3 regions of the Spiractinospora alimapuensis genome follow, and region 1 is predicted to be linked to each of the others. Evidence: predicted binding sites of a transcription regulator. Region 1 holds the regulator's gene; each other region holds the start of a gene.

Evidence for each region. The regulator HrcA, encoded in region 1, represses chaperone genes, less so after heat shock. The targets are predictions, from matches to a motif close to TTGGCACTCTCNNNNNGAGAGTGCCAA.
Region 2: groES (co-chaperone GroES) is a predicted target of HrcA. The motif match lies at 5,369-5,395, and genes of this name have one in related genera.
Region 3: groL (chaperonin GroEL) is a predicted target of HrcA. The motif match lies at 8,468-8,494, and genes of this name have one in related genera.

What each region holds. Positions count from the first base shown of each region.
Region 1 covers NZ_CP072467.1:1,670,282-1,681,025, forward strand. The annotation lists gene J4H86_RS07735 (16S rRNA (uracil(1498)-N(3))-methyltransferase) at 220-951, opposite strand; gene dnaJ (molecular chaperone DnaJ) at 958-2,088, opposite strand; gene hrcA (heat-inducible transcriptional repressor HrcA) at 2,143-3,156, opposite strand; gene J4H86_RS07750 (DUF3097 domain-containing protein) at 3,287-4,114, shown strand; gene J4H86_RS07755 (DUF4870 domain-containing protein) at 4,435-6,111, shown strand; gene J4H86_RS07760 (DUF4870 domain-containing protein) at 6,140-6,640, shown strand; gene hemW (radical SAM family heme chaperone HemW) at 6,633-7,871, opposite strand; gene lepA (translation elongation factor 4) at 7,875-9,719, opposite strand; gene rpsT (30S ribosomal protein S20) at 9,972-10,244, shown strand; gene J4H86_RS07780 (GrpB family protein) at 10,379-10,744, shown strand, end outside.
Region 2 covers NZ_CP072467.1:4,269,608-4,280,351, forward strand. The annotation lists gene tsaD (tRNA (adenosine(37)-N6)-threonylcarbamoyltransferase complex transferase subunit TsaD) at 1-1,029, shown strand, start outside; gene J4H86_RS20000 (hypothetical protein) at 1,854-3,593, opposite strand; gene J4H86_RS20005 (class I SAM-dependent methyltransferase) at 3,953-5,296, opposite strand; gene groES (co-chaperone GroES) at 5,523-5,837, shown strand; gene groL (chaperonin GroEL) at 6,003-7,622, shown strand; gene shbA (RNA polymerase sigma factor ShbA) at 7,850-8,587, shown strand; gene guaB (IMP dehydrogenase) at 8,733-10,223, shown strand; gene J4H86_RS20030 (GuaB3 family IMP dehydrogenase-related protein) at 10,303-10,744, shown strand, end outside.
Region 3 covers NZ_CP072467.1:3,290,167-3,300,910, forward strand. The annotation lists gene J4H86_RS15175 (MFS transporter) at 1-622, opposite strand, end outside; gene J4H86_RS15180 (NUDIX hydrolase) at 842-1,405, shown strand; gene J4H86_RS15185 (DUF6194 family protein) at 2,552-3,019, opposite strand; gene J4H86_RS15190 (MerR family transcriptional regulator) at 3,081-3,791, shown strand; gene J4H86_RS27455 (hypothetical protein) at 3,900-4,250, opposite strand; gene J4H86_RS15200 (LURP-one-related/scramblase family protein) at 4,322-5,836, opposite strand; gene J4H86_RS15205 (phospholipid scramblase-related protein) at 5,983-6,573, opposite strand; gene groL (chaperonin GroEL) at 6,675-8,303, opposite strand; gene J4H86_RS15215 (MoaD/ThiS family protein) at 8,689-8,967, opposite strand; gene thrC (threonine synthase) at 9,033-10,301, opposite strand; SAM riboswitch class I at 10,314-10,454, opposite strand; gene J4H86_RS15225 (alpha,alpha-trehalose-phosphate synthase (UDP-forming)) at 10,629-10,744, shown strand, end outside.

The DNA.
Region 1 (10,744 bases):
GTTCGCGGGACACACGTGGACGTGGGACGGGCCGTGAACGCGCTGGTCCTGGGGGCTCGGGGCGAGACCACGTCGGCCCGACGACTGGGTGTTCCCCGCCGCGGAACTCCACGGTCCGTGTGGTCCGTGTGGTCCGTCCCGTCACTGGCGCCGCGCGGGAAACACCGCGGGCACCGTGCGGAGGTTCACCCCTGTCCCCCGAGCACCGAGCCTTCGGTGTCACCACCGGCCGCAGCGGGCCTGCAGCACCGAGAGGGCGGCGACACCGGCGGTGGAGGTGCGCAGGACCGAGGTCCCCAGGGCGACGCGTTGCGCACCGGCGTCGGTGAACGCTGCGAGTTCGGTGTCGGTGAACCCACCCTCCGGACCCACCACGAGCACGACCTCGCCACTGGTCGGCGGGGTCACCTCCGTCAGGCGCCGTGACGCGTCCTCGTGCAGCACGAGCGCGAGCGTGGCCGACCGCAGCGAGTCCACCACCGACTCCATGCGATACAGGTCCTCGACGACGGGCAGGTGTGACCGCCGTGACTGCTTGGCGGCCTCGCGGGCGGTGGCGCGCCACTTCGCGGTCCCCTTGGCCGCGCGCTCGCCCTGCCACTTGGCGATGGAACGTTGCGCCTGCCACGGAACGAGTCGGTCCACCCCCGCCTCCGTCATCAGCTCCACGGCCAGTTCACCGCGGTCGCCCTTGGGCAGGGCCTGCACCACGGTGAGTCGGGGCTCGGGAGGGATCTCGTTCCATCGGTCACGGACCGCGAAGACGACGGTATCGCGGCCGACCTCGATGACCTCGCAGCGCGCTCTGGCGCCCTCGCCGTCGGTGAGGTCGACCGTCTCGCCCACGGCGATCCGCCGGACGGTGGCCGCGTGCCGTCCCTCCTTACCGGCCAGTGTCACCCGGTCGTGGGACAGCGTTTCGGTGTCGGTCAGGAAGAGTGGCGCGGTCACGTGCCCCTACCGTGTGGGATTGAAGGCTTCACGCAGCCGCGAGAACAGCCCCGAACCGCCCGGGCTGAGCTTGCCGGGCACGTGCTCCTCGCCCCGCATCTCCGCGAGCGAGCGCAACAGCTTCTCCTGCTCGTCGTCGAGCTTGGTCGGGGTCTCCACCGTGACCTGGATCAGGAGGTCGCCGCGGCCCGGAGCGTTCAGGTGCCGGATGCCCAGACCCTTCTTGCGGATCACGTGACCGGACTGCGTCCCGGGACGCAGGTCGATCTCCTCTTCGCCGTCCAGTGTCTCGATGGGAACGATCGTGCCCAACGCGGCGGCCGTCATGGGGATCTCGATGGCACAGTGCAGGTCGTCACCGTGGCGTTCGAACACCGCGTGTGGGCGCTGCACGATCTCCAGGAAGATGTCCCCGCGTGGACCGCCGTTGGGTCCGACCTCACCCTCACCGGCGAGCTGGATCTGGGTACCGTCCTCGACCCCGGCGGGAATCTGCACGGTACGGGTCACCCGGTCACGGACGCGACCCTCCCCGGAGCAGTCCGCGCAGGGGTCGGTGACGACCGTGCCCATACCGGAGCACTGGGGGCAGGGGCGGGTCGTCATCACCTGGCCGAGGAAGGAACGCGCGACCTGCGACACCTCGCCCCGCCCCGCGCACATCCCACAGGTCTCCCGGTGGGTCCCGGGCGCGGCACCCTCACCGGAACAGGTCTCGCACCGTACCGCGATCGGGAAGGTGACCTCCTTGGTCACCCCGAACGCGGTCTCGGCGAGGTCCAGCTCGACGCGAACCCGGATGTTGCGGCCGCGGCGGCGGTCCCGCGCGGTCCGGCCGCCGTTGCCCCCACGACCGAAGAAGGCGTTCATGATGTCGTCGAAGGGGAATCCGCCCGCGGCGCCGAAGCCGCCGCCGCTGGGGGCGAACGGGTCGACACCAGCGTCGTGCATCTGGCGCTTCTCCGGGTCGGACAGGACTTCGTAGGCCTGCGTGACCTGCTTGAAGCGCTCCTGCACGGCCGGATCGGGGTTCACGTCCGGGTGCAGTTCACGTGCCAGCCGACGGTAGGCCTTCTTGATCTCCTCCTTGCTCGCGTCGCGACGCACACCGAGGATCTCGTAATAGTCTCTGGACACTAAAGGCTCCGACGCTTCCCGCTGGTTGACTCTGACTGTCGCTGAGGCATCGACTCACTGCTGGGCAAGGATCTGCCCCACGTACCGTGCCACCGCACGCACCGCTCCCATCGTGCCGGGATAGTCCATCCTGGTCGGACCGACGACACCCAGCCGGGCCAGGGAACTGTCCCCCACGCCGTAACCGGCCGACACGATGGACGTCGTCTGGAATCCCTCGTGGGGGTTCTCCGCCCCGATACGCACCGTCAGCATAGACGGGTCGCCCGCCTCACCCAGTAAACGAATCAGGACGACGTGTTCTTCCAAGGCCTCCAACAGATCCCGCAGATTGCTGGAGAAATCGTCGGCCGCGAGGTTGGCCGTGCCACCGAGAACGATCTTCTCCTCGTTGCGTTCGACGAGGGTCTCCAGCAGAACGCTGAGCACCGCGCTCAGGAGGGGACGTTCGCTCGGCTCCACCTGCGCGGGAAGCTGGTCCACGGCCTCGGGCACGTCGTTGAGCCACCGGCCCACCACCGCGGTGTTCAGCATCGTGCGTACGTGGTCGACCGCGGACTCCTCGGCCTCCTCCGGTACCTCGATGACGCGCTGTTCGACCCGACCGGTGTTGGTGATCACGACCATCATGACGCGGCGCGGCGCGAGCGGGACCAATTCGACGTGCTTGACCGAGGACTTCGTCAGCGATGGGTACTGCACGACCGCGACCTGCTGTGTCAGCAGGGAAAGCAGCCGTACCGTACGCATCACGATCTCGTCGAGGTCGATCGCCCCGGAGAGGAAGGTCTCGATCGCCCGTCGTTCGGCTCCGGAGAGTGGTTTCACCGCCGAGAGCCGGTCCACGAAAAGCCGGTAGCCCTTGTCGGTGGGCACGCGTCCAGCACTGGTGTGCGGCTGCGCGAGGTAGCCCTCCTCCTCCAACGACATCATGTCGTTGCGGATGGTCGCCGAGGACACACCGAGAGCGTGCCTGTCGGCCAACGCCTTGGACCCGACGGGCTCGTTGGTGGAAACGAACTCCTCAACGATTGCACGCAGCACCGTGAGTTTCCTGTCGTCGAGCACGCTCACCCCCTCCTGGGCACCCGTTGGCACTCACTGCCCCTAAGTGCTAATCCTACGCGGCGCGGCCGATCAGTTCCCAATCGGTCCGACGGCGGATCGCCGACGACGGGTAAAATCCGGCGATGTGCGGATGAACGACCGGTACGGCGACGACGTCCTGGCTGGCAACTGGCGCCGGCCTCGGGCCGGACAGATACCCCAGGTGCCATTGGAGCACGAGCTGGTCGTGGAGTCGGCCATCGACGGATTCTGTGGAGCCGTCACCGGATGGGACCGCGGCAGCGTGACCTTGGAGGACCGACACCGTCGCGAGCGTGTGTTCACACTCGATCCGGCGGCGTTCCTCATCGACGGCCGCCCCGTGACACTCGTCCAGCCGGTCCACGCCCCCAGCGCCCCCGTCCGCACCGCGTCGGGGTCGCTCGCCGTCCCCGACGCTCCGGCCCGGGTGGCGCGGGAGAGCCGGATCTACGTGGAGGGAACCCACGACGCGGAGCTCCTGGAACACATCTGGGGCCACGACCTCCGCGTGGAGGGTGTGGTCGTGGAGCCGCTCGGCGGCGTCGACGACCTACCGCGCCTGGTCACCGAGTTCGGTCCCGGCCCGGGACGACGGCTGGGTGTCCTGGTCGACCACCTGGTCCCGGGCTCCAAGGAGGCGCGCATCGCCGCTCAGGTCGCCCACCCCCACGTGCTGATCACCGGTCACCCGTTCGTCGACGTGTGGGCCGCGGTGCGCCCCTCGGCGGTGGGGATCCAGGCGTGGCCCGACGTTCCCCGCGGCCTGGACTGGAAGACCGGGGTTCTGCGCGCGCTGAAGTGGCCGATGGAGCAACACGAGGCGTGGCGTCATATCCTGGGTAGCGTTCGTGGCTACGGGGACCTTGAGCCCCAGCTTCTCGGACGCGTCGAGGAGCTGATCGACTTCGTCACCGACCTCGACGGCTCGGGGTCCTAGGACGACCCGACACCCCGGGCCTGGCCGGCCCCACGCCACGCCGCGGGCGGCCACGCGGCACAGCCGCGCCGAACACACCAAACGCCATAGGCCGCGCAGCGCAGGACGATGTCACGTCGTGTTCGCCAACGGCGGATCGCCGAGTGACACCGCCACCGCCGGACTCCCGCTATTCGCGAGGGATTCGCCATAGGGTGGGACGGTCGTGGCGCGGCTGAGAATCCGCGTCCGAAGGGGCATCATGATCACCGTGGTTCCGCGCAACCACGCGGCAGCAGAGGCCAGAGCAGGGATCCGTCGACCACGCCCGAGGATGACCGTTGACTGAAACACCAGCCGACAGACCAGGAGAACGGCCGGAGGACGAGGGCGGTCACCACCAGCCCAACGGGGACCATCCGCCCCCGACGGGTCCCGGTGCCTACCAGCCGCAACCGCCGTACCCCGGCCAGCCGCCCTACGGCCAGCCGCCGCAGTGGAACCAGCCCGCGGGCGACCCCGGGTACGGACAACACCCTCCCCAACAGCCCGTGTGGGACACCCCCGCGGGACCCGGGGGTCACGGGGACCAGGGTCACCCGGGGGCCGGCTATCCGCAGGGGTACGGGCCGGCCGCACAGCCGCCACCCGGACCTCCCGGAGGTCCCGGCCAGCCCCAGCAACCGGGACAGCCCGGTCAGCCGGGATACCCGGGGCAGCAGCCCGGTTGGGGGCAGACCCCGCCGAACCCGCCGACCGGTGAGCAGCCGTCCTACGGCCAACCACCGCGGTATCCCACGGGTGGGCAACCCGCGCACCCCGCGCCGTACCCGACCGGTGGTCAGCCCGCCCACCCGGCACCCCCGCCTCCACCACCGCAGTACGGCGGCTATCCGCAGGAGCCGGGGCACCCGAGCGCGCCTCCACCCGGACAGCCCTACTCGCCCTACGATCGGCAGCCCCAGTGGGAACAGCCCGCCGGGCCTCCTGGCGGTCAGCAGTACCCCTCACCACCCCACGGTCAGCCCAGCTACCCCGGACACCCTGGTCCCCCCGGGTGGCCGAGCGGGTCGCCCGGACAGGTGGACCCTCGGACCCCCCAGGCGTCCCCGGGCAACGCGGGAGCGTGGGACCCGGCGAGCGGTTCCCCCAGTGGTGGGTACGCGGGGTGGCAGAGCGGCGGACACAGCGGTGGGCAGCCCCCCTGGGGTGAGCCGTCACAGGCGTCCGGACAGCCCCCGCAGTCCCACCCACCGGAGGAGCCGGCACGGCCGGACGTGCCCGGGTCCCAGGGACAGCCCGGGCCCTTCGACGACCGACCCACGTCGGCGCCGTGGGACCAGCCCGCCGGCCAGTCCGGACCGTTCGGCGTCTCGGCCGAGTCCGGTATGCCTGACGACACCGGACAGTCGGGCCAGCCCGACCAGCCGGGGGCCGACGGTCCACAGGGGGAACCGGGACAGCCGGCGCCGACCGGTCCACCGACGGGCGAACAGCCTTCGTACGGGATACCACCACACGCCGCGTCCCCCTACGGTGGGGAGCAGGAACCGCCTCCGGGCCAGGGTGCGGTACCCGACGTCCCCGGTTACATGCCGGCGCCGGGCTACCCGTCGCACGGAGCTCCCGGTCCCTACGGGGCCGCGGAGGACACGCACGCGCACAGTTCCCAGGACCGGACCCTGTCGATGGTCGCGCACCTCGGCGGTGTCATCCTGTCGTGCTTCGGCTGGCTGCCCGCCCTGATCGTCTTCCTGGTCGGGCGGAGCGGGTCGCCCTTCCTGCGCGGTCACGCCACGGAGGCGCTGAACTTCCAGATCACACTGCTCATCGCCTACATCCCGATGTGGCTCTTGTACCTCGGGCTCGGGGTGTTCGCTCCGGCGCAGTCGCCGATCGGCTCCGTGCTCATCGCCGTGGTGTGGGCGGTCGGCATCGTCTTCGGCATCCTTGGCGCCATTCGGGCCGCGCGGGGCCAGCTCTATCGCTATCCTGTCGCGGTGCGTATCGTGAAGTAACCGAGAGTCGCGTACCCGAGGAGGGGTCATGGGGGGTCATGACGAGGAGTGGGAGGACGACACTCCCCCTGATTCGAACGGCCGTCCCGGCCCCTCCTCGCGGGAACCGGGTCCTTCCGACCGGGCGGGCGGCGATCCGGGTGACGGCGGTACCGACGAGTCCCCGGACGGTTCGGACGAGTCCGCGCCCGGCGCTCCGGAACGACGGACACGGGTCGACGAGCAGTTCCTCGCCGTCGTGTGCCATGTGGGCGGGCTTCTGCTCAGCGTCGTGGTTCCGTTGGTGGCCTACCTGCTGAAGCGGGAGGAGTCCGCGTTCGTACGGCACCACGCGACCGAGGCCCTCAACTTCCAGATCACGGTCCTGGTCGCCGGCGCGGTGGCCATGGCCCTGACCGTCTTCCCCGTCGGGATCCCGCTGCTGGTGGTCGTGGTTCTCGTGGACTTGGTGCTCTGTGTCCTGGCGGCGCTTGCGGGCAACCGAGGCGAGTGGTACCGCTATCCCGTCAGTCTGCGGCTGGTCACGTAAGGGATCGGACGACGGCGTCGCCGAAGAGCCGCCCACGTCGCGTCAGTACGGCACGTCCCGCCACGAGCGCGTCGGCCTCGAGCAGACCGTCGGCGACGGCGGTGCGCGCGGACCGTAGGCCCTCGTCTGTCAGGAGCTCGGTCGGGCACCCCTCGGCCAGGCGCAACCGCAGCATGACGTGCTCGAATCGCCGCTCCGCCTCGGTCAACACCTCCCGCGCCTCGGCCGGGCTGACGCCCTCGGCCAGTCGACCGGCGTAGGTGGCGGGGTGTTTCACGTTCCACCACCGAGTGCCCCCGACATGACTGTGCGCGCCTGGACCGACCCCCCACCAGTTGCCGTTGGTCCAGTACAGCGCGTTGTGGCGGCAACGCGCCTGGGGGCGGGAAGCCCAGTTCGACACCTCGTACCACGTGTATCCCGCCTCGGTGAGGATGGCGTCGGCGGCGAGGTAGCGCTCGGCTTGGGCGTCCTCGTCCGGTGCGGGCAGCACGCCCCGTCTCACCTGGGTGGCCATGCGGGTCCCGGGTTCGACGATCAACGAGTAGGCGGAGATGTGGTCCGGACCCGCGTCCACGGCGGCGCGGACCGACTCCTCCCAGTCGGCGTCGGTCTCACCTGGCGTGCCATAGATGAGGTCCAGGCTGACGTGCTCGAACCCGGCCTCCGTCGCCCACCGCACACTGTCGAGCGCGCGGCCCGGCGTGTGGTGCCGGTCCAGCGTGGCCAGGACACGACTCTTGGCGCTCTGCATGCCGAAGGAGACACGGGTGAAGCCGTGGTCGCGCAGCCGCTTCAGCGAGTCGGCGTCCACGCTCTCCGGGTTGGCCTCCGTCGTCACCTCCGCGTCGGGGGCCAACCCGAACGCGGAGTCGATGCCGACGAGGATCCGCCCCAGATCCTCCGGGGGGAGCAGAGTGGGGGTCCCGCCTCCGAAGAAAACGGTGGACACGGGGGGCGCGGCGTCGCCCAGTGCCCGCCGGGCGAGAGCGATCTCGCCGCGCGCGGTGTCGGCGTAGCTCTCCCGGGTCGCCGTCACGGCGTCGGGTCCCCGCCCCGTTCGCAGCTCCTCGGCGGTGTAGGTGTTGAAGTCGCAGTACCCGCACCGGGTGGCGCAGAACGGCACGTGGACATAGACACCGAAGTCGTCCCGCTCCAGGTCCGTGTACGCGTCCGCCGGCAGCGCTCCGTCCGGAGGTACGGGTTCCCCACCCAGGGGCACCGATGGCACCGGCTACCCCTTCGACTTCTCCGCGCCGCTGTCGGTCGCCAGGGCGGAGATGAAGGCTTCCTGGGGGACCTCGACCCGGCCCACCATCTTCATCTTCTTCTTGCCCTCCTTCTGGCGTTCCAGCAGCTTGCGCTTACGAGAGATGTCACCGCCGTAGCACTTGGACAGCACGTCCTTGCGCATGGCGCGAATGTTCTCCCGCGCGATGATGCGGGAGCCGACGGCGGCCTGGATCGGGACCTCGAACTGCTGCCGGGGGATCAGTTCCCGCAGCTTCTTGGTCAGTTCGACACCGTAGGAGTAGGCCTTGTCCTTGTGGACGATCGCCGAGAACGCGTCGACGGTCTCGCCCTGCAGCAGGATGTCCACCTTGACGAGGTCCGCGGACTGGGTGCCGGCGGCGTCGTAGTCGAGGGAGCCGTACCCCCGGGTTCGGGACTTGAGCTGGTCGAAGAAGTCGAAGACGATCTCGGCGAGGGGCAGGGTGTAGCGCATCTCCACCCGGTCCTCGGAGAGGTAGTCCATACCGTCCAATGTGCCGCGCCGGCTCTGGCACAGCTCCATGATGGCGCCCACGAACTCGGCCGGCGTGAGCAGTGTCGCCTTCACGATGGGTTCCTGGATGTCGGCGATCTTCCCCGTGGGGAAGTCGGCCGGGCTGGTGACGTGGAACTCCTCGCCGTCCTCCAGGGTGACGTCGTAGCTCACGTTGGGGGCCGTGGACACCAGGTCCAGGTTGAACTCCCGCTCCAGGCGGCTCCGGGTGATCTCCAGGTGCAGCAGCCCGAGGAACCCGCACCGGAACCCGAAGCCGAGCGCGGCGGACGTCTCGGACTCGAAGCCGAGGGCCGCGTCGTTCAGCTGCAACTTCTCCAGGGCGTCGCGCAGTACCGGATAGTCCGAACCCTCGATGGGGAACAGCCCGGAGAACACCATGGGCTTGGGCTCCTGGTAGCCAGGGAGCATCTCCGGACGGTTCTTGGACATCGCGGCCGCGGTGGTGACCGTGTCACCGACGCGGGACTGTCGGACGTCCTTCACACCGGTGATGAGGTAGCCGACCTCACCGACGCCGAGACGGTCCACGGGTGTGGGCTCCGGTGAGATGACACCGACCTCCAACAGTTCGTGGGAGGCGTTGGTGGACATCATCGCGATGCGTTCACGGCTGTTGAGCTGGCCGTCCACCATCCGGACGTAGGTGACCACGCCGCGGTAGGTGTCGTAGACCGAATCGAAGATCATGGCCCGGGCGGGGGCATCCGCGTCTCCGGTCGGAGCGGGGACCCGCCGCACGATCTCGTTGAGCAGTTCGTCGACACCCTCGCCGGTCTTGGCGCTCACCCGCAGGACCTCCGAGGGGTCACAGCCGATGATCCCGGAGAGCTCCGCGGCGTACTTGTCGGGCTGCGCGGCGGGGAGGTCGATCTTGTTCAGGACCGGAATGATCGCGAGGTCTCCCGCGAGCGCGAGGTAGAGGTTGGCGAGGGTCTGCGCCTCGATGCCCTGGGCCGCGTCCACGAGCAGGACCGCGCCCTCGCACGCGGCCAACGAGCGCGACACCTCGTAGCTGAAGTCCACGTGACCGGGGGTGTCGATCAGGTTAAGGAGGTACCTCTCGTCGTCCACCGCCTGGAAGGGGAGGCGCACCGCCTGCGACTTGATGGTGATGCCGCGTTCGCGCTCGATGTCCATCCGGTCGAGGTACTGTGCCCGCATCTGCCGGTCCTCGACAACGCCGGTGAGCTGCAGCATGCGGTCAGCCAGCGTCGACTTGCCGTGGTCGATGTGCGCGATGATGCTGAAGTTCCGGGTCAGCGCGGGGTCGGTCCGGTTGTGCTGTGGCACCGTTGTCCGTTCGGGTTCGGGGAGTCAAGTAACCACGACCAGGTTATTCCACCCGCCCCGCGCTACGGGCCACGGCGCGAGCACTCTCCCCTGACAGGCATAATGGGATCCTGTGTCTCAGGCGTTCGGCGCCACCGTGGGGACGGTGGTCGCACCCAACGACGTCGGCACCAGTACCCGCGTGTGGATCGGCTGCCCACATCGTGGCCCGGTGCCCATACCCGATCCAAACCGAGTGGAGCATCTCTTTCCATGGCGAACATCAAGCAGCAGAAGAAGCGGATCCGGCAGAACGAGAAGCGCCGGATGCGTAACCGGGCCGTGAAGTCCTCCCTGAAGACCGCCGTGCGCAAGTTCCGCGAGGCCGTCGACGCGGGAAACGTGGACGAGGCCACGGAGCTGCAGCGCGCCGCGGCCCGCCAGCTCGACAAGGCGGCGAGCAAGGGCATCATCCACAAGAACCAGGCGGCCAACCGCAAGTCGGCTCTCGCGAGCCGCCTGGGCAAGCTGACGACGGCGGCCTGAGCCGACGCGACGGCGTGACCGTCGGGTCACGACGCCGACGCCACACGGCCCACGCCTGACGCGACCCGCCCCGGACCAGCTTCGCTGTCCGGGGCGTCGGTCGTCGTCGGCCACCAACGAGTGAGGGTCAAGTGATGGATCCGGACCGGGTGCGAGAACTGCGGGGCGTCCTCATCGGCGGACTCGAACGCAGCGAGTTCGTGGTCGTGGACTACGACACCGGATGGCCGACACTCGCGGCCGAGTGGATGGGACGCGTGCGCGAACGGCTCGGCGACACGGCACTGTCGATCGAGCACATCGGGTCCACGTCGGTACCCGGCCTCGCCGCCAAGCCCATCATCGATCTCCTCCTCGTCGTCGCCGACCTGGAGACCGAGGACGCCTACGTCGAGCCCTTGACCGCCGCGGGACTGCACCTCCGGGTACGCGAGCCCGGGCACCGGATGCTCCGCACGGCTGAACGCGACGTCCACCTCCACGTCCTGCCACCGGACGCC
Region 2 (10,744 bases), 2.6 Mb from region 1:
GGCGAACCACTGGTGCTGGGCATCGAGAGCTCCTGCGACGAGACCGGGGTCGGGCTCGTCCGCGGCTGCACCCTGCTCGGTGACGACGTCGCGTCAAGTGTGGACCAGCACGTCCGGTTCGGTGGAGTCGTCCCCGAAGTGGCGAGCCGCGCGCACCTGGAGGCGTTGCCCGCCACGATGGACCGGGCGCTGGGCCGCGCCGGTGTCACCCTCCGCGACGTCGACGCGATCGCCGTGACCGCGGGCCCCGGCCTGGCGGGGGCTCTGCTCGTCGGGGTCTCGGCGGCGAAGGCCTACGCCCTGGCCCTGGACAAGCCGCTGTACGGAGTGAACCACCTGGTGGGGCACGTCGCCGTCGACCAGCTAGAACACGGACCGTTGCCCAAGCCGGTGGTCGCGCTGCTCGTCTCCGGCGGGCACACCTCCCTGCTGCTGGTCCGCGATCTCGCGACCGATGTCCGGCTGCTCGGTGAGACGGTCGACGACGCCGCCGGTGAGGCCTACGACAAGGTGGCGCGCCTACTCGGGCTGGGCTACCCCGGCGGTCCACGCATCGATGGCGCCGCGCGAGAAGCCGTGGGCGCCAGTCTCCGCTTCCCCCGCGGCAAGTGGGGCGACGGCACCTACGACTTCTCGTTCTCCGGCCTGAAGACCGCGGTCGCCCGGTGGACGGAGGACGCCGAGGCCCAGGGGTCCCCGGTTTCCGTCCCCGAGGTGGCCTCCGCGTTCCAGGAGTCCGTCACCGATGTTCTCACCCGCAAGGCCGTCGACGCCTGCCGCGACCATGGCGTCGAGCACCTGGTCATCAGCGGGGGCGTCGCCGCGAACTCCCGTCTGCGCACCCTCGCCGAAGAACGCGCCGAGGCGGCCGGCATCCAGGTGCGTGTCCCCAGACCGGCCCTGTGCACCGACAACGGCGCGATGATCGCCGCCCTCGGCGCCGAGGTGGTCGCCGCGGGCCTTCCCCCGTCTGCCCTGGACCTCGCCACCGACACCTCGCTCCCGGTCCAGCAGGTCCTCGCCGCGTAAGACGCGCGGTCCGGGGCCCCGTTTCGAGAGTTCCTCCCCTCATCGCTCCGCGTGAGCTCGCGCGCTGGGGGTGAGGCGCCCGACGATGGCGGGGGCCTCGTACGGCCGGACGAGTACTGGTACTGCCCCGTCTTCCCGGATGCGGCGACGACGTACGAGTGAACTCACTGGGACGGCGGAACGACCTCCGCTCGGTAGGGAACGTGTGGTCACCTGCCGCGATCGCGCTGGCCGACGAGAAGGGCACCTCGGTAGTGACGTGCGGGCGATCGCCGCCGGGCCGTGCGTGGAGGCGATGTCGCTCCATAACCACGTATCCGGCAGGGACGGCCTCGACGGGATGGTGGACGCTGTGGAGATCGCGCCACAGAGCCGGAGGCCGACTGGAGGACGGCCATGCCCCTGCTCGGGTCGCCTCGGCCTACGTCGGGTCGCCATCCCGAGGCCGTGGGCCCGCTGGACTCCCGCGGCGAACACGCCGGCGACCCTGCCCCCCACCACGGCGCTGTCCCCGGTGCCCTGCGTGACGGCGGGTTCTCCGTCCCGATGGCGGCGCACGCCGTCGCCGCGATCGACAGCCAACTCCGTGGCTTCGTGGTCCAGGAGCTGAGTCCGCCGTTCGCCACGCCGCCGAGTTCGACACGGTGGCCGTCGGTGTCGCGCGGGGCCTGCCGGCGGGCGCGCACCGGCATCCGCCCTCACGCCCGACGCAACACCCCAGCGGGGCGAGCGGTGACGACGGGGCTACCTGACACACGAAGAAGGGGGGATGGACGAATGGTCGTCCATCCCCCCTTCGTGTCATGCATGGGGGAATGAGGAGATCAGTCCTCGTCGTCGTCCTCTTCGACGGCGCGACGGGCGGCGTTCTTGGCGACCTTCTTGCCGTCACGGCCGGGACGCAGGAGCGCCTCGGCGAGGGCCAGCATGGTCTCCTCGAGCGCCGCGAGGCGCTTGGTGATGTCGTCGTGCGACGTCTCGACGGCGTCGCTCACCGTCTCCTCGAACTCGTGCCGGTCGGGACGACGGCGCAGCTCCTCCAGCAGTGGGTCCAGCGTGTCGCCCAGGCGGCGGTCCAGCCCGTCGAAGCGGTCGGAGTGGTCAACGACCGGCCGGTCCTCCAGGACGCTGAGCCGCCGGTGCACCTCGCTGACCTCAAGCGTGGCGGGCAGTTGGCCCAGGCGCTGGCTGAGGGACTCCAGCCGGTCGTCCAGCGCCTCAAGGCGGCCGTCCACGCCCTCGAAGTGCCCGTGCACGCCCTCGAACTTGCCCTCGATCCCGCCGGTACGACCGTCGAGACCGTCCAGCCGGCCATTCACCGCGTCGATCTTGCCTTCCAGGCCCTGGAAGCTGCCCTCCCAGTGGCCCTCGAAGGTGTCCACGCGCTCGCTGAGCTTGGTCATCGCCGTCTCGAAGTTGGTGCTCAGCGATTCCCGGACCCGCTCGGTGCGGTCGGTGATCTCGGTGAGGTGCTGGTCGACCCGCGTTCCCACGGCCTCGCGGTCCTGCTCGAACCGTTCGGTGAGGGCCTGAGCGGAGGCATCCACCATCTCCCGCACCTCGGTGATCCGGGCCTCGGTCGACTCCGTGAGTCGCGCGACCGCGGAGGAGGCTTCGCTGACGACCGCCTCGAGTGCGTTTCGCTGCTCGTCGGAGTGGGTCGTGAGCGCCGTGACGTGCTCGGAGATCGCCGTGGCCAGCGAGTCGTGCCGGTGGTCGGTGTGCTGGCGCAGTTCCGCGCGGGCGACGTCCAGCTTCTCCCCGAACTCGGTGCGCAGCTCGGCGATGGAGTTCGCCATGTCGCCGGCCCGGCTCTGGGTCTCGGTGGAGAGCGTGGTCAACGCGTTGCTGGTGTCGCTGACCGCGGCGGTGACCTCGGCGTGGTTCTCCTCGGCCTGGGTGGTGAGACGCTGGGCGCTCTGGTCCACCTTGGCGGTGAGCTCCTCGTGCCGCTCGTCGGCGCGGGCGGTCGTGGCCTCGTGCTGTTCCCGCGTCCGCTCGCTGAGGGCGGAGAGGGAGGACTCCAGCGCGGTGGCCCGCTCGGTCAGGGCCTCGACCGCGGTGTCGAGCTGCCCGGCCCGGGCCTCCAGCGTGCTCTGGAGGGTGTCGACCCGTGAGGTGAGGGCCTCGAGCTGGTCGGCGGTGCGCTGGTTGGCCTCGGTGATGGTCTCCAACCGGCCCAGCGCCGTGTCGAGGTTCTGGGTGACGCCGTCGATTCCGCCGCGCATCGCCGGAAGCTCCGACAGCGGCGCGATACGTTCACCGACACGGTCAATGTGCTCGGCGAGGGTCTCCGCCCATTCCGGGGGCCGACCAGTGAGTTCCTCCAACTGCCCCTGAACGGTGGTCACCGCCTGGGCGAGTGCGGAGAACTCGCGCTCCCGAAACTCGCGCAGCAGCCACTCCACGCCTTCGAGGCGCTGGCGCATCTCCTCGGTGACGGCGCCCTGCGACTGCTGTTCGGAGAGCTGGTCCTGCGCGGCGCGGGAGAGAAGATCCCGCATTCGGTCGGAGATCCCGGTCTGTTCTCCCCCGTTGAGGAAGTTCTGATTCAGGTGGTCCACCGAGGTGCTCCTTTTCGGTGTTGCGCCTCCCACCCACCGGGCTCACGTGGATGGGTGGATCGATCGCCGCCCGGAGGGCCGTTCCGGGGCGGAGGCTCCATGACGCGCGCATCCCTGGGGGGTTCCCTGCGGCGCGATGTGGAGGCGGTTTTTCCGCGCAGCCCAGACCAGTGTGCTGGCACGGACATTCCCAACCGTGAAATCGGTCGGGCACGGACAGTCTAACGATAGGAGCCCGGTGCGATCAGAAGAGGTGACAATGCCGAAATCGGAACGGGGCCACCCATCAAGGACCGGAATGCATTTTTGGTACCTCTCGAATGCCGCTTCCGCGCCCAGACGGGGACAGCTCTCGTCCGCTAAACCGTCGTGACCTCGTCACACAGGATGCTGATTGGTCGATCGCCGACACGCGTCAGGACAACGACGACGGAATTCGGGCCGTCGACGCGGAGCGAAGCGCGCAACTTGTCCACATCCGCGGCGAAGCCGCGTTTCTTAATCGTTACTGTTCCGGCGTGCCGCTCACGCAGCGCCGCGCGCAGCCGTTTGACGGAGAACGGCATGACCGCCGTCACCGCGAAGGCGCGGCACAGGGGCGTGTCCACCAGGGCGTCACCCGTGATGTAGGCGATCCGTGGGTCCAACAGGGCGCCGTCGACCACGGCCGCGGCCTCCGCGACGAGACCCGCGCGGATCACCGCGTCGTCCGGTTCGTACAGGAACCCCTTCACCTCCGCGACCGGCGGATCGCCGAGGGTGGGGTCGGCCGTCAGGGTGACCGGTGCCGAGTCGGCGTCCGGCTCCGCGTGGGAGAGGGGGGCGGAGAGATCGAGGGCGTCCGCCGATCCCCTCTCGGAGAGGAGGGTCGCCCTTCGCGTGCCGTCGCTGAGCGAGCCGAACCACAACGCCGCCTCCTTGAGGTCGCCGTCGACCGAAATCCATTCGGCCCCAGTACCGGGTGGAACCAGGTCGTGCGCGATCCCGGGGGCGACCTTCACACAGGCGCCGGGTGCCGCGTGGGCGAGCGTGAGCACCGTGTCCCACGGTGGGGAGTAGGAACGGGGGTCGAAGACGCGTCCTCGAGCCGCGCGTCGGGCGGGGTCACAGAACACGGCCGCGTAGCGCTCGGCCAGTTCCTCGGGGCGTCGCGCCAACGCCGTCACGTCCCCGAGCTCCACCGCGCCCCGGGCGTCGAGCTCCAGCGCGTCCACGTTGGCCCGGGCGACCTCCACCGTCAGCGCGTCACGGTCCACGCCCCGCACGGTCACGCCGGCCGAGGCGAGCGCGAGCAGGTCGGCGCCGATCCCACAGGCGAGATCCGCCACCGGGCGGGAGGGGTCGCCGAGCAGCGCCGCGACGCGTCGGGCCCGGTAGCGCGCCACCGACCCCCGGGTGGCCTGCTCCAGACCGTTCGGGGTGAAGTACAGGCGGCGGGCCAGCGGTCCCCACTTGCGTTCCCCGCGGCGCCGGAGCTCGTCCTGGGTCAGCGCCGCACCCACGAGGTCGGTGACGGGGACGGGCAGGGGCGTGGCCCACGTCTCGACGGCGCGACGCGCCCGCGCCGCACGACGCAACGGATCGTCGGAGTCCCGACCGTGCTGGTCGTCGAGCCAGGTGAGGAGCTCCTGCCCAACCGGTGTACGCAGTGCGCGGAACGCGTCGATGGCCTCGCGCTCCGCCTCATCAGTTCCCGCTTCCACCTGCGTGTTTCCTTCTCTGCTCGTTCGTCTTGGCCGTTTGACTGAGGCTTTGGGCCCGGCTACTGTTCCGTATTGGCACTCTCGGGTGTTGAGTGCTAATAGCGACGAGGCTGGTCTGGCACCCGCGACGACAGGCCGCCGTGGTCGCCCCTTTTGTGCATGCCTTTCGTGAATGTGCATCGTGAGAACAGCAACGTGTGATTAGCAACTGAAGGGGGAGGTCACCGTGTCGACCGCCACCGCTAACAAGACCGTACTGAGGCCACTGGACGACCGCGTCGTCGTCAAGACCCTGGAGGCCGAGCAGAAGACCGCTTCCGGCCTGGTCATCCCGGACACCGCCAAGGAGAAGCCGCAGGAGGGCGAGGTCCTGGCCGTGGGCCCGGGTCGCCTGGACGACAGCGGCAAGCGCGCCGAGATGGACGTCAAGGTCGGCGACGTCGTCCTGTACAGCAAGTACGGCGGCACCGAGGTCAAGTACAACAACGAGGACTACCTCGTGCTCTCTGCCCGTGACCTGCTCGCGGTTGTCGAGAAGTAGTAACAGGGACCCACGGTTCTTGTAGGGCGTCCGTCCCGGCCGGCAGCGTGCCGGGCGGGACGGACGTGTTTGTGACCGCTTTCTGACCGCCTCCCGGCGCACGGTCCGCACAGGGCCGGACCGCGCCGAGGCGCCCCGAGCCGCATTGAGAACACGAGGACGACAATGCCGAAGATCCTGGAATTCGACGAGGGAGCCCGCCGGTCGTTGGAGCGAGGGGTGGACCGCCTCGCCGACACCGTGAAGGTCACGCTCGGCCCGCGCGGCCGCAACGTGGTGATCGACAAGAAGTTCGGCGCGCCCACGATCACCAACGACGGTGTGACCGTGGCGCGGGAGGTCGAACTCGACGACCCCTACGAGAACCTGGGCGCCCAGCTCGTCAAGGAGGTCGCGACCAAGACCAACGACGCGGCCGGCGACGGGACCACCACCGCCACGGTGCTGGCCCAGGCCCTGGTCCGCGAGGGCCTGCGCAGTGTCGCGGCCGGCGCGTCGCCGATGTCGCTGAAGGCGGGGATCGACGCCGCGAGCGCCGCGGTCTCCGAGCACCTGCTGAACCAGGCGCGCGAGGTCGGCGAGCGGGCGGACATCGCCTACGTGGCGACGAACTCCGCCCAGGACCCGCAGATCGGTGACCTCATCGCCGAGGCGTTCGACAAGGTGGGCAAGGACGGTGTCATCACCGTCGAGGAGTCCCCCACCTTCGGTCTCGAGCTGGACTTCACCGAGGGCCTGCAGTTCGACAAGGGCTACATCTCGCCCTACTTCGTGACCGACTCCGAGCGCCAGGAAGCGGTGCTGGAGGACGCGCTGGTGCTGCTGGTGCAGAGCAAGATCTCCAACCTGCAGGACCTGCTTCCCCTCCTGGAGAAGGTCGTCCAGAGCAAGAAGCCGCTGCTGATCGTCGCCGAGGACGTCGAGGGTGAAGCCCTGGGTGCCCTGGCGCTGAACAAGATCCGCGGCGCGCTCAACGTCGCCGCGGTGAAGGCGCCCGGGTTCGGCGAGCGTCGCAAGGCGATGCTGCAGGACATGGCGGTCCTCACCGGCGGCCAGGTCATCGCCGAGGAGGTTGGCCTCACCCTGGAGAACGCCGACCTCACCACACTGGGCCAGGCCCGGCGCATCACCATCACCAAGGACACCACCACCATCGTCGACGGTGGCGGTTCGGAGTCCGAGGTGGAGGACCGCGTCCGCCAGATCCGCAAGGAGATCGAGGCGACCGACTCCGACTGGGACCGTGAGAAGCTCCAGGAGCGGCTCGCGAAGCTGTCCGGCGGCGTGAGCGTCCTGCGGGTCGGCGCGGCCACCGAGGTGGAGCTCAAGGAGAAGAAGCACCGCCTGGAGGACGCGATCTCCGCCACCCGCGCGGCGATCGAGGAGGGCATCATCGCCGGCGGTGGCAGCGCGCTGGTGCACGCGGCCAAGACCCTGGATGGGCTCGCCGTCGACGGTGACGACGCCGCCACCGGTGTGCGGATCGTGCGTCGGGCGCTGTCGGAGCCGGCGCGGTGGATCGCCGCGAACGCCGGCGCCGAGGGCTACGTCGTCGTCTCCAAGATCGCCGAGAGTGACGGTCAGGGGTACAACGCGGCCACCGGCCAGTACGTGGACATGCTGAGCCAGGGCATCACCGACCCGGTCAAGGTGACCCGCTCCGCCGTCCAGAACGCCGCGTCCATCGCGGGCATGCTGCTCACGACCGAGGCGCTCGTCGTCGACAAGCCCGAGGACGAGGACGACGCCGCTGGTCACGGCCACGGGCACGGCCACGGCCACTGACAGTCGTCCGGGGAATCCGCGTGTCGTGCAACGCGGGATGCGGGGTTCCCGGGTATGACAGGAAGAGCCGCGTTTCTCCCCGGAAACGGGGAGAGGCGCGGCTTTTGTGTGATCTGGTCCTGGAATGTGATCATTCTGTTGTCCGAATTCGTGCCAGTCCGGTCCGTTCGGCAGGGCACACTGCGTGATGTGACGGATCGTCGAGGCGCTGCATCCGTGGCCTGGGATTGAGCCTGCGAACGGCGCCTACCGGACCGAACACCGCCGAGGCGGAGACCGCGGCGGCGTTCCCGCATGGCCATCGTGGCCAGGGCGGGGACCCCGGTCCACCCCGGCACCGTGGCCGAGACCGCTCCCGTGGCCCCGCCGAACCGGCGGACGGCGCCGCGACGTCGACCGGCCCGTTCGGCGACGAACTCACCCACCTCTCCACCCGGGCCCTCCAAGGGGACCTGAGCGCGGTGGAGCCCCTGATCCGTCTCGTGCGGCCGATGGTGTTGCGCTACTGCCAGGCGCGGCTCTCCCGAGCCGCGGGCGCCCCCCACATCTCCGACGACGTCGCCCAGGAAGTCTGTGTGGCCCTGGTCTCCGCGTTGCCCCGCTACCGCGACATGGGGCGGCCGTTCGCGTCGTTCGTGTTCGGCATCGCCGCGCACAAGGTGGCCGACGCCCTGCGTCGCCGGGACCGGGCTGACTGTCGGGGGCTGGCCGACTCGTTGCCCGAGATGGCCGACGTCGGGCCCAGCCCCGAGGAGGCGGCCGTACGCGGCGACGAGGGGGAGCGAGTCCTCAGCCTGTTGCGGGCCCTGCCCGACGTGCAGCGCCGCCTGGTCGTGCTGCGCGTCATGGTGGGATTGTCCGCCGACGAGACCGGTAGCGCCCTGGGAATGTCGGCCGGCGCGGTGCGGGTCGCGCAGCACCGTGCGCTGGGCCGGTTGCGTGAGATGGCCCGCACTGCGGTCTAGAGGGCCCCAGGTCCGTACTTTTCACCACGTCAGGCCCGCGCGTCCCCCTAGACTGAAACACACAGCGCCCGTTCGTGGCCCATCCGCGGTTGGAAGGAGGAACGGCGCCAGGACCGCCCTCTCGTGGGTCGGCGCCGAGGACCCAATGACCCAGCACATCGACAGCGACGCGAAGTTGCTTCCGCCCGGTCTCACCTATGACGATGTCCTGCTGGTCCCCGGGTACTCCGATCTCGCCCCCGGTGAGGCGGACACCACCACGCACCTGACGCGCAACATCACCCTGCGGATGCCGCTGGTGTCGGCGGCGATGGACACGGTCACCGAGGCCCGCATGGCGGTCGCCATGGCGCGCCACGGCGGCGCCGGTGTGCTGCACCGCAACATGGACATCGAGGAGCAGGCCGCCCAGGTGGACCTGGTCAAGCGCTCCGAGGCCGGGATGATCACCAACCCGGTCACGTGTTCGCCGGACGACACCCTCGCCGACGTCGAGCGGATCAGCGCGCACTACCGGATCTCCGGCGCGCCGGTCACCGACGCCGAGGGCATCCTCGTCGGCATCGTCACCAACCGCGACATCCGCTTCGAGGACGACACCACGCGCTCCGTCCGCGAGGTGATGACGCCGATGCCGCTGGTCACCGCGCCGGTGGACGTCGACCGGGACGAGGCATACCGGCTGCTGCGCGCCAACAAGGTCGAGAAGCTGCCGTTGGTGGACGCGGCCGGACGGCTGCGCGGGCTCATCACCGTCAAGGACTTCACCAAGAGCGAGAAGTACCCGGACTCCACAAAGGACGCCGACGGCCGCCTGGTCGCCGGGGCCGCCGTGGGGGTCGGGACCGAGTCCGAGCGCCGCGCCCACACCCTCGCCGAGGCCGGGGTGGACTTCATCGTGGTCGACACCGCGCACGGCCACTCCCGCGTCGTGCTGGACATGGTCGCCAAACTCAAGGCGAACACGCGGGTGGACATCGTCGCCGGCAACGTCGCCACCGAGGCGGGCGCGAAGGCCCTGATCGACGCCGGCGCGGACGCGGTGAAGGTCGGGGTGGGGCCCGGCTCGATCTGCACCACCCGGGTCGTGGCCGGAGTCGGCGCCCCCCAGGTGACCGCGATCATGCGCGCCGCCGAGGCCTGTCGCGCCGCGGGCGTCCCCCTCATCGGCGACGGCGGGCTGCGCTACTCCGGCGACATCGCCAAGGCGATCGTCTCGGGCGCGAACTGCGTCATGTTGGGCGGGTTGCTGGCCGGAGTGGAGGAGAGCCCCGGCGAGCTCATCTTCATCAACGGCAAGCAGTACAAGGCCTACCGCGGGATGGGATCGCTCGGCGCGATGCGTGGCCGCTCCTACTCCAAGGACCGCTACTTCCAGGCGGACGTCGCCACCGAGGAGAAACTGGTGCCCGAGGGCATCGAGGGGCAGGTTCCCTACCGGGGCCAGTTGGGCGCGGTGGCGCACCAGTTGATCGGTGGCCTGCGCCAGTCCATGTGGTACGCGGGTACCCGCACCGTTCCCGAGCTCTTCGAGCGGGGACAGCTCATGCGGATCACCACCGCGGGCCTGCGCGAGAGCCACCCACACGACATCCAGATCACGACTGAGGCCCCGAACTACGACGGGCGTCGCTGACCGGGGGTTTCCCCCGCGCCGTTAGACTCGCTCCGGCAATGTGAGCGGCCTTGAAGAGGAGAGTAGTGCGTTGAGCCAGGTGGATATCGGACTCGGCAAGCTCGGACGGCGGGCCTACCGCCTCGATGAGATCGGCATCGTCCCGGCCCGACGCACCCGCGACCCCGAGGAGGTGTCGATCACCTGGCAGATCGACGCCTACCGCTTCGACACCCCCATGGTGACCAGCCCGATGGACAGCGTGGTCTCCCCGGCCACCGCGGTCGCCATCGGTGAACTGGGTGGCCTGGGTGTCCTCGACCTCGAGGGCCTGTGGACCCGGTACCAGGACCCGGAGCCGCTGCTGGCGGAGATCGCCGAGCTGGACGACGAGGCCGCGACCCGTCGCTTGCAGGAGATCTACGCCGCCCCCATCCGTGAGGAGCTGATCGGCCAGCGGATCGAGGAGATCCGTTCCGCCGGGGTGGTGACCGCCGCGCGGCTCTCGCCCCAGCGGACCGCCGAGTTCCACAAGGCCGTCA
Region 3 (10,744 bases), 1.6 Mb from region 1:
AGTAGTCGATCGGCACGACGGAGCGGGGGACCGGGAGTCCCCGCAGCACTACGCGGATCGCGACCAGGGCGACGACGCCGAGCGGGATCTCGCCGAGGAACACCCAGCGCCAGTCGAGCTGGTCGACCACGAGACCGCCCAGGAGCGGGCCGCCCACCGCGGCCACCACATAGACCGCGCCGAGTCGACCGAGGTACCGTCCGCGCTCTCGTGGGCTCACCACCTCACCCAGTACGGCCTGCGCCCCAATCATGAGACCGCCGCCGCCGAACCCCTGCACGACACGCCCGGCGAGCAGCCACCCCAGGCTCGGGGCGACGGCGCAGACGACCGCGCCCACCACGAACAGCAGGATCGCGGCCTCCAGTACCCGGCGGCGGCCCAGCCGGTCCCCGAGTTTTCCGTACAGCGGCATCACGACGGTCGCGGCCGCGAAGTAGGCGGTGAGAATGACCGGCATCGCCTCCAGACCGCCCAGTTCACCCGCGATCGCCGGCAGCGCGGGCGTCATGACGGTCTGGTCCAGGGCTCCAAGCAGCATCGCCACCATCAGCCCTGGCAGCACCACCCCGACGCGGGGAGCGCCGTCGCCCCCACTCGCGGCACTGGAGGTGTCGCCCATGCGTCCTCCTACCCAACCCTTAGGAAACGGTTCGTTTCGTAGAAAGCCTAAGGCGGCGAAATAGAAAACGCAACGTTTCTTATGAGAGTCGGTCGGACGAATTTCGCTTTGCCCCCACTCCTGGATGCCCCCTACGCTGCCCCGAGGCTGGCCCGCTCTCTCCGGCAGGGAGGGAGACTGGCAGCACCACCCCAGACGCCAGCAGCAGGAGGATCGCGGATGCCGTCCGTGCCGCACGCCGAACTCGCGTCCACACTCGACGCCCACACGCCACGCGACGGCACGGAGACCGCGGACCTGGAGCGAACCCGCGCCCTCCTCACCACTCCGGATCCTTGGGACCGCACCACCCCGCTGCACGCCACCGCGTCCGCGCTGATCGTGCACGTGCCGACCCGCCGCGTACTGATGCGCTGGCACCCCCGCCTTCGGGCCTGGCTCCAGGTCGGCGGGCACGCCGACCCTGGCGAGACCGACCCGATCCAGGTCGCCCTCCGCGAGGCACGCGAGGAGAGCGGACTCGACGACGTCCGCCCCTGGCCGGACCAGCGTCTCCTGCACGTCGTCGTGGTCGACGTCCCCGCCAACGACCGCGAACCCGCCCACGAACACGCCGACCTGCGCTTCGCCCTCACCTGCGACTCCCCCGACCGCGCCCGCCCCGAGCACTCCGAGGCGCACCTTCGGTGGCTGACCGTCCCCGAGGCGCAGGAGCTGAGCGGCGAGGACAACGTCGTCGAGACCCTCGACCGCCTGAACCAGTTGCTGGTAACCAACGGCTGAGGGGGTAGCTGAACCACACCGGTCGACAGGGGGCGATCAGGGCCCCTCGGGCCTGCCCGTTCGACACGCTCTCCACTTGCCGTGACCTGGTCGTTCGCTGACGCACCGGAGAGGACCGCGTCCCCGACGAGCCGCACGCCTACCGAGTCGAAGACCTCTCCTGGCCGTGTGTCCCTGTCGTCGGCGGGGCCCGAACAGTCAACCGGGACACCCGCCGCGTCCCGCCCGGCGCCCGAGCGGCCCCCGCCGTCTCACGGCCCGCTCGCACCGGGCGCGGAGGGTCGAACGAAGCCGGGCCCTCGAGGCGATCATGGTGCCCGGCCGCCAGGGCACCGACGCCGTGGGCCGCGCGGGCGGCACGCGGCACGGCCGATTCGCGCCCGCCCCCGATCACGCCAGCGGAACCGGCACGACCAGAAGGAGAACCCACGGCGACTCCGCAGACGCGACGTGACTCCACCAGGTGCGGCGAGGCTTCGAACCCGGGCCCCGGCGCCCGAACATCGTGCCGCGCCTGGGGACTCTCCCGGCGACTCGGGGCCTGTCCCGAGCTGGTCACATTGAGGACAGGCGGACGGAACCGGCCGCTTTCCACCGTCGCCCCGACGCGAACGGCGCCCCCCCAAACGGACGCACTCCACACTCGCACCGGCTCGGTGGACTGGCTGGCTGGCGCCCGAACGCCCGACGGGACGGTCCGGCGCGGATCGACCCTTTGCGCGGTGCGGAGCGGAGTTCGGACGACCCTCTCACCTGGGCATGCCGCGCACGAGGTGCGGCTCGTCGTCACCACCGCTCGCATCGGTGCGCGCCCCCCACCGGGCACAGGGGACGAGCGAACACCGGCGGTCGAGGTGACCACGGCTCCCTGCCATCACGTCGGGGTCGCTCCGACGGCGGCGGACGAACGCGCGGCGAACGGAGGCACTGGTCGCTCGCTGATGCCCCGCCTACCCCCAAGGGGCAGTCGGGCGCGCCCCAGTCGTGGCGGGGATGACCGGCGGCCGGCGGCCCATCTCCCCTCCCGCTCGGGGCGGAGCGTGTCGGGCGACGTGCGGCACCCGGTCGGTGTGGTGGTGGGGGCGGAGTCCGACCATTGTGGGAGGCGTGCTCCCCGGGTCGTGGTGCGGCCCGGGGAGCACGGGGTCACTGTGGGGTGTCACGACGGTGGAAGCGGCGTCGGGCTTGGTCGTGGGCGGACTGGAGCAGCTCCACGACGGCCTTGGCGGTGTCGGCTCCGGGGTTGACGACGGCCACCCAGCCGTTCCGGGCGTACAGCGGGTGGGGGACGATCACGTCGGCCGCGCTGGCGTCGGTTGGGGATGGTGTCGCGTCCTTCGGCTCGGCGTTCACCCAGCGGCGGTACGCGGCGGAGCCGACCCAGATGTTGAGCCGAAAGGTGTCGGGCCGATCCAGGCGGGACGCCACGTCGTCCGGATAGTCCTTGGTCACGATCGTCGCGAACGGTTGGGTTCGCGGAATGACACCGTCAGGCGCGTAGTAGAAGAAGGAGTCTCCCCAGGCGACCTCGGGTGTATCGTCTCCGGGCTGGGGTCGCAGCGTGAGCACTCCGTCCATGCCGGCGATGAACCGGATGAGTTCCTGTTCGGTCATACCTCCAGCGTGAACCTGAAGTGCATGTGGAGACTTACGCCCGTCGATTGGGGGAAGAACCGTGCGAAGTCTCAACTCAGGGCTACGGACCAGCGACGTGGCCCGCGAGTCCGGGTACTCCGTGCAGCAGATCCGGGATCTGGAGCGTCACGGTGTACTCCCGGTGGCGTCGCGGTCCCCCTCCGGATATCGCTCCTACGACTGGAACCACGTGAGCGCCGCCCTCGCGTACAGGGCGTTCGCCGCCGCGGTCGGTCCCGCGGAGGCGAAGGGCATCATGCGTGCCGCCGTTCGCGGCAGGTCCGTCGAGTTGGTGGAACGCCTGGACAGCGCGCACGCCACACTGCACCGGGAACGGCAGGACCTGCGACTCGCCCGACACGCCGTCGCGACGATCACCAACGAGCCGATCGACGCTCCGCGTCCCTCGGATCTCATGACGATCTCCGAACTCGCCGACGCGCTGGGGGTCCGCCCCTCCACCCTGCGCCACTGGGAGACCGAGGGGCTGATCAGCCCGCGTCGCACCGGCCCCCGCGCGGCGCGTAGCTACGCTCCACGGGACGTCCGCGACGCGCGGATCGTGCACCAACTGCGAGGCGCCGGCTACCGGGTGCCCACGCTCCGGGAACTGATGCCCCGGCTCCGACACACGCAGCGATGGGAGGAGGTGACCCGGGCGTTGGCGGCGCGTGAGACCACCCTCAACGCCCGATCGCGAGAACTGGTTCGGGCCGCGGCGGCCCTCGACTCCCTGCCCGTGTGGAAATAGCCCCGCGGTAGCGAGTGGAAGTGCGCGTTCACCCGCTGGACGCGCACTCACTCCGACGGGGGTGGAGAAATCCCGTTGGGGGGAGGGCGGGCAGGGGAAGGGACGCGGTCAGATCGCGGGGAGGCCGCCGAGGACGACCGTGAAGCCGGCGATCAACCAGGCCACGAGAGAGTAACCGAGGGTCTGCGCACGCAGGTCGGAGCGTTCGCGCAGGGACGGCAGGACGAACGCCGCGACGAACAGGACCAGCGCCAGGACGCCGGGGATAAGCGACGCCAGCGCGAACAGACTCATCTGGTCCAGACAGCTCTGCGTCGGATAGTCACCGCAGAAGATCCGCACTCCCCACCCTCCAAAAGCGGCCCACAGCCACACCGACACAACGAGAACTCCGGCGACCACGAGAGCGACGGAGTAGAGCTCCCACCGGCCACCGGACCATATCCGGCTACCGCGCATACCGTGGACCTACCCGCGGCGGTTCAGGGAACGCCCCAGGTAGACCCACGTTATGTCAGGGCCGCGGTCGCCTAGCGCTTGCGGCCACCGCCGCCACGGCTCCCGCCGCGGCTGCCGCCACCACCACGGGACCCGCCGCTGCGACGACCACCACCGCCGAGGCCGCCACTCCGGCGGCCTCCGCCACCACCTCCTCCGAAGAGGCCACCACCGGAACGACCACCGCCGCCGCCGAAGAGTCCGCCGCCACCGGAGGAACGTCCCCCGCCGGACGAACGTCCGGCACCAGAGGAACGTCCGACGCCGAAGCCGCCGGCGCGCCCACCCGAGGGGCGGCCACGCGGCGTCGGGGCACCGAAGCCTCCCCGGCCCCCGCTGGCCTGGCCGCGTGGCTGCGGCGAGGCACCGCTCGCGCTCCGGCGGGCGGCGACCCCGGGAGGGCCGCTCCGGGCCCCGGAGGCCTGTCCGCGCGGTCCCGCGCCACTGGCCGATCGACGCGCGGCGACTCCCGGCCCGCTCCGCGCCGAGGACGACCGACCGCCGACACCGGCGCCGAACTGCCCGCCGGGCGTCGACCCACCCGGGCGCGGTGCGGCGCGGGAGCCGCGGCGCGCGACCCCGTCGTTACCGCGCCGGCTACCCGACGGCCCACCCCGCACCACGCCACCGGACCGGGCCGCGGCGGGCCGACCGCCGGCCTTGCCCGCCACCGGTCGACCGGCGACCCGCGGCGCGGGGCGGAACCCGCCCCGGCGCACCTGCGGCCGGTATCGGACTCCCGGCCGGGGACGGTAGTAGCCGCCGCCCACGTAACGTCCGGAGCGCCACCGGGGCCCATAGCGGCGGGTTCCGTGGAAGCGCCCGCCGTAGTAACGGCGCCCGTACCAACGCGGACCGTAGTAGCCGAAGTATCCGTCCCAGCCGTGACGCGGGCCCCAGAACCCCCGGCGGTCGTAGAAGAACGGGTCGCCCGACCACATGTTCGAGTGGCCGAAGGCGTAGAAGCTGGAGTCACGCTTGAAGTCGTGCAGCAGCACGTCGATCGTGACGGAGCTGGCGACCACGAGGAGGCGCAGCCACTCGTCGGGATCGTAGTGGAACTGCAGGGAGTACCGGTCCTCGACGTTCCACTGCCCGCTGAACAGACCCGTGTACTGCTTGTCGATCTGTGCGACCGGCTGACCGTGCCCGTCGAACACCTGGAACTGCCAGTTGCCCCAGTCGCCCTCGATCCGTCCGATGTTCTGGCCGTGGGCGTCCTGGAGCCAGAATCGGGAACCCGCGAAACGCACGTCCTGCACGATGCAGCCGACGGGGCCACCGTGCGCGTCGGTGACGAAGATGTTCGGCAGACCGTTCTGCCACGGCTTGTCGAGGACCAGGATGGGTTCGCCTTCGGGAGAGAAGAGGCCGAACCGGTGCGGACGGTACCGCCCACCACCCCCGAGGAACTGTGCGGTGGGCATCAACTCCCGTACGTGTGCCGTGGGATAGCCGTTCCCGTCGTACACGTTGTAGTGGCTGTCCGGCATGAGCCGGCGCGGCTGCTCAACCATGAGCACAGGGGAGCCGTAGAGATTCTCCATGGCAACTCTTTTCCGATTTCGCAGCACCGCCAGGGGGTGACGGCACAGAGGGGTTCCGCGAACACGGCAGGTTCACCGTACACGCACCGGGTACGACCACGGGGCTGGACCAGCACGGGGTCTCCCGCTCGCCTCGTGGTCCTGGGCTATCCCTCGTGGAGTACCAGGTCGATGACGATCGCGGAGGCGACCACCAGTGTCAGCAGTGGCTCGGGGAGGTCCAGGTAGCGCCTCCAGACGACGTAGGTGTCGGCCGTGGTGAAAACCTCGGCGAGCCCCTGCAGGCGACGGTTCACGCGACAGATCTCGTGCTGGTAGGCGTCGAAGATCTGGAAGTCGTGCGCGAAGAGGTCGCCCTGGATCGTCCCGAGGTGCTGTTGGTGGGCGTCCTTGAGGTGGAACTCCGCCTGCAACAACCGCAACTGTTGGTGGATCCTGCCGACGATCGACCCGTCGGGCGCCTGCACCACGGTGGAAGCCGCACCGAACGACCACTCCTTGTGGATGTAGAGGCGGGGTCGTTGCCACCCGTCGGACACGACGACGCGTCGTTGGTGGCTCGCGCCGGCGAGGGGGCCGATCACCCGGAACACCTGCATCGCGGCGTCCACGCCCACCTCGCGGACGTGGGCGACCTGACGGCCCCACTGGTCGTAGCAGTGGTATTCGCTGAGGGTACCGAAACCCCCTTGCGGCTGACGCACCACCAGGGGAACGGTCGTGAAGAAATCCTGCACGGCGACTTTGACGCTTCCACTGGGGGAATGGTTTCGCCGATCATACGACGATGGGCGACACCCCCACAGGGGTGCCGCCCATCGTGAGCGTGGGGGTGGGACTAGAAGTCCATACCGCCCATGCCACCGCTCGGGTCCGCGGCGGCCTTCTCCTTCTCCGGCTTCTCGGCGATAACCGCCTCAGTCGTGAGGAAGAGGCCAGCGATGGACGCGGCGTTCTGCAGCGCGGAACGGGTCACCTTGGTCGGGTCGATGACGCCGTCCTTGAGCAGGTCGGTGTACTCACCGGTCGCGGCGTTCAGGCCGATTCCCGGCTCGAGGTTCTTGACCTTCTCCGCCACGACGCCGCCCTCGAGGCCGGCGTTCTCGGCGATCTGCTTCAGCGGCTCCTCGATGGCGCGCCGCACGATGCCGGCGCCGATGGACTCGTCGCCGTCAACGTCCAGCTTCTCGAACGCCGGCCCGCCGGCCTGGAGCAGGGCCACGCCTCCACCGGAGACGATGCCCTCCTCGACGGCGGCCTTGGCGTTGCGCACCGCGTCCTCGATACGGTGCTTGCGCTCCTTGAGCTCCACCTCGGTCGCGGCACCGGCCTTGATGACCGCGACACCGCCCGCGAGGCGCGCCAGGCGCTCCTGCAGCTTCTCGCGGTCGTAGTCGGAGTCGGTCCGGTCGATCTCGCTGCGGATCTCGTTGACCCGGCCGGAGATGGCCTCGGCGTCGCCCTGGCCGTCGACGATGGTGGTGTCGTCCTTGGTCACGACGACCTTGCGGGCGCGGCCCAGCATCTCCAGCTCGGTGTTCTCCAGCTTGAGGCCCACCTCTTCGGTGATGACCTGGCCACCGGTGAGCACCGCGATGTCGGCGAGCTGCGCCTTGCGGCGGTCACCGAAGCCCGGAGCCTTCACCGCGACGGACTTGAAGGTGCCGCGGATCTTGTTCACGATCAGGGTCTGCAGCGCCGCGGACTCGACGTCCTCGGCGATGACCATCAGCGGCTTGCCCGCCTGGAGGACCTTCTCCACGATGGGAAGGAACTCGTTGTTGTTGGAGATCTTGGAGTTGACGATGAGGATGTAGGGGTCCTCAAGCTCCGTCTCCATGCGCTCCAGGTCGGTGGCGAAGTACGGCGAGATGTAGCCCTTGTCGAAGCGCATACCCTCGGCGAGCTCGAGCTCCAGCCCGAAGGTCTGGCCCTCCTCGACCGTGATGACGCCTTCCTTGCCGACCTTGTCCATCGCCTCGGCGATGATCTCGCCGATCTGGCTGTCGCCGGCGGAGATGGACGCGGTGGAGGCGATCTGCTCCTTGGTCTCGATGTCCTTGGAGAGGTTCGCGAGCTCCTCGCTCAGACGGCCGACCGCGGCGTCGATGCCACGCTTGAGGCCGATGGGGTTCGCGCCGGCGGCGACGTTGCGCAGCCCCTCACGAACCATGGCCTGGGCGAGCACCGTGGCGGTGGTGGTCCCGTCACCGGCGACGTCGTCGGTCTTCTTCGCGACCTCCTTGACGAGCTCGGCCCCGATCTTCTCCCACGGGTCCTCGAGCTCGATCTCCTTCGCGATGGAGACACCGTCGTTGGTGATGGTGGGGGCGCCCCACTTCTTCTCCAGAACGACGTTGCGGCCCTTGGGGCCAAGCGTGACGCGCACGGCGTCCGCGAGCTGGTTCATGCCGCGCTCAAGGCCGCGCCGGCCTTCCTCGTCAAACGCGATCAGTTTGGCTGCCATGAGACTGTTGGTCCTCCCGAGTACCGGGCTGGTTCGCAGTAGGTTCGAGCCGACGCCCGCGACGGACGACCCGACCTGTCCGACAACCCCTCTGCCGACGGTCGTGGCCTCGTCGCCCCGAGCCTGATGATTAGCACTCCAAAGCATGGAGTGCTAACGCCTTTTTAGCACTCCCCCCGGGCGAGTGCAAATGCTCCGGTGCCAGGCTACCGTCACGCGTTGGCACAGGTCATCCCCTGCGACCACCGCCCTCGACCCGGCGAGCTGGCAAAAGACGACGCCACCGAGAAGGGCCGAGAACAACGATCCCCTGGGGCGTCGACCCACGCGTGGTGGGAACCCCAGGGGATCGGAACAGCTCACCCTGTCCGGACGGATCGGCGGCTCAGCCCCCGGCGACGGCGGGGACGACGGACACCCGGCTGCCGGCGGGGGTCGCGGTCTCCACCCCTGAGGCGAAGCGCACGTCCTCGTCGCCGACGTAGACGTTCACGAAGCGCCGGATCTTGCCGGAGTCGTCGAGGATCCGCGCCGAGATCCCGGGATAGTTGGTCTCGAGGTCGGTCAGCACCTCGCGCAGGGTCGCACCGGACGCGGTTACCTCGGACTCACCACTGGTGTAGGTCCGCAGGATGGTGGGGACCCGAACGTTCACGCCGCTCATCGCTTCGTTACTCTCCTCGCTCGCAGCATCTGACTTTTGTTGACCGGTGTGTACCGGCGCGCCCGCTAGTGCGCCAGGCCCGCGTCCCGGAACGCCTCGAGGGACGGAGCGATGGTGGCGGACACCCCCGCGGTCGCCGCGTTGAGGGTCTTCAGCCCGTCACCGGTGTTGAGGACGACGGTTTCCTTGTTCGGGTCCAGCTTTCCCTCGGCGAGCAGACGTCGCAGCACGCCGGTGGTCACGCCCCCGGCGGTCTCGGCGAAGATGCCCTCGGTCCGGGCGAGGAGCGAGATCGAGTCGACGATCTCCTCGTCGGACACGTGGGACACGCACCCCCCACTGCGTCGGGCCACGTCCAACACGTAGGGCCCGTCCGCCGGGTTGCCGATGGCGAGGGACTTGGCGATGGTGTCCGGCTTCACCGGCTGCACCACGTCGTGCCCCGCCTCCCACGCCTTGGCCACGGGCGAACACCCGGTGGCCTGGGCCCCGAAGACGGTGTAGGGCGTGTCCTCGACGAGCCCCAGCTCGATGAGCTCGCGGAACCCCTTGTCGATCTTGGTCAGTTGGGATCCCGACGCGATCGGGATGATGATCTGCTCCGGGAGACGCCAGCCCAACTGCTCGACGATCTCGTAGGCCAGGGTCTTGGACCCCTCCGCGTAGAAGGGCCGCAGGTTGACGTTGACGAAGCCCCAGTCCTCGCCGGCGGGATCGCCGATGAGCTCGGAGCAGAACCGGTTGACGTCGTCGTAGCTGCCGTCGATCGCCACGACACGGCCGCCGTAGACGGCCGCCATGACGACCTTGCCCTCCTCCAGGCCGGCCGGGATGAACACGCAGGAGCGCAGGCCCGCCCGCGCGGCCGCGGCACCGACGGCGCCCGCGAGGTTGCCGGTGGAGGAGCAGGAGAGGGTGTGGAAGCCGAACGCGCGCGCGGCCTCCACCGCCATCGCCACCACACGGTCCTTGAAGGAGTGGGTGGGGTTGGCGGAGTCGTCCTTGACGTGCAGGGAACGCAGGCCCAACTCGGCGGCGAGCCGGTCCGCGCGAACCAGCGGCGTGAAGCCGGGAGCCATGTTGGGCCGGGAGGCGACGTCGGCCGGAACGGGAAGGAGGGACGCGTACCGCCAGATCGACGGGGGTCCACTCTTGATCGCGTCGATGGAGACGCCGGAGAAGTCATAGGCCACTTCGAGTGGCCCGAAACACTGCTCACACGCGAAACGCGGCCCAATCTCGTAACGCTCGCCGCACTCACGACACGAGAGAGCGGAGGCGGGTCCGAAGGGACGGGTGACGGTCGTGTGCGATTCGGTGGCGGTGATCGCCATGCGAGGCAGCTCCCCTCATCTTCCCCGTGGCCACCTTGACCACAGGCCGGAGTTGGCACCTGCCTCGGCCGCGTCCGCGTCATCGCGAACCTGTCAGCCAAGATGGTTGCCGGGGCTTCGTCGGGCCGGTCCCTCCACCCCTCTGGATGAGCACTATTCGGTTGTTATTTCTCCACACCTTAGCTGACGGGGCTGTAGCGTCACCAAAGTGGGGTACGCAGGACCATGAAACGGCACGACACGCAACCCGTGCACCCGTTGTCCCGTCATGCCGGGATAGCCTCGATTGACAAGACTTAGGCCGATGCGTGAGAGGTGGTCGCACACGTGGACAAGGCCCGAATCCTCGTCGCTTCAAACCGGGGGCCCGCGACCTTCACTCTGGACGAGGCATCGAAGTCCCCCCGCGCCCGTCGCGGCGGTGGGGGTCTGGTGTCCGGACT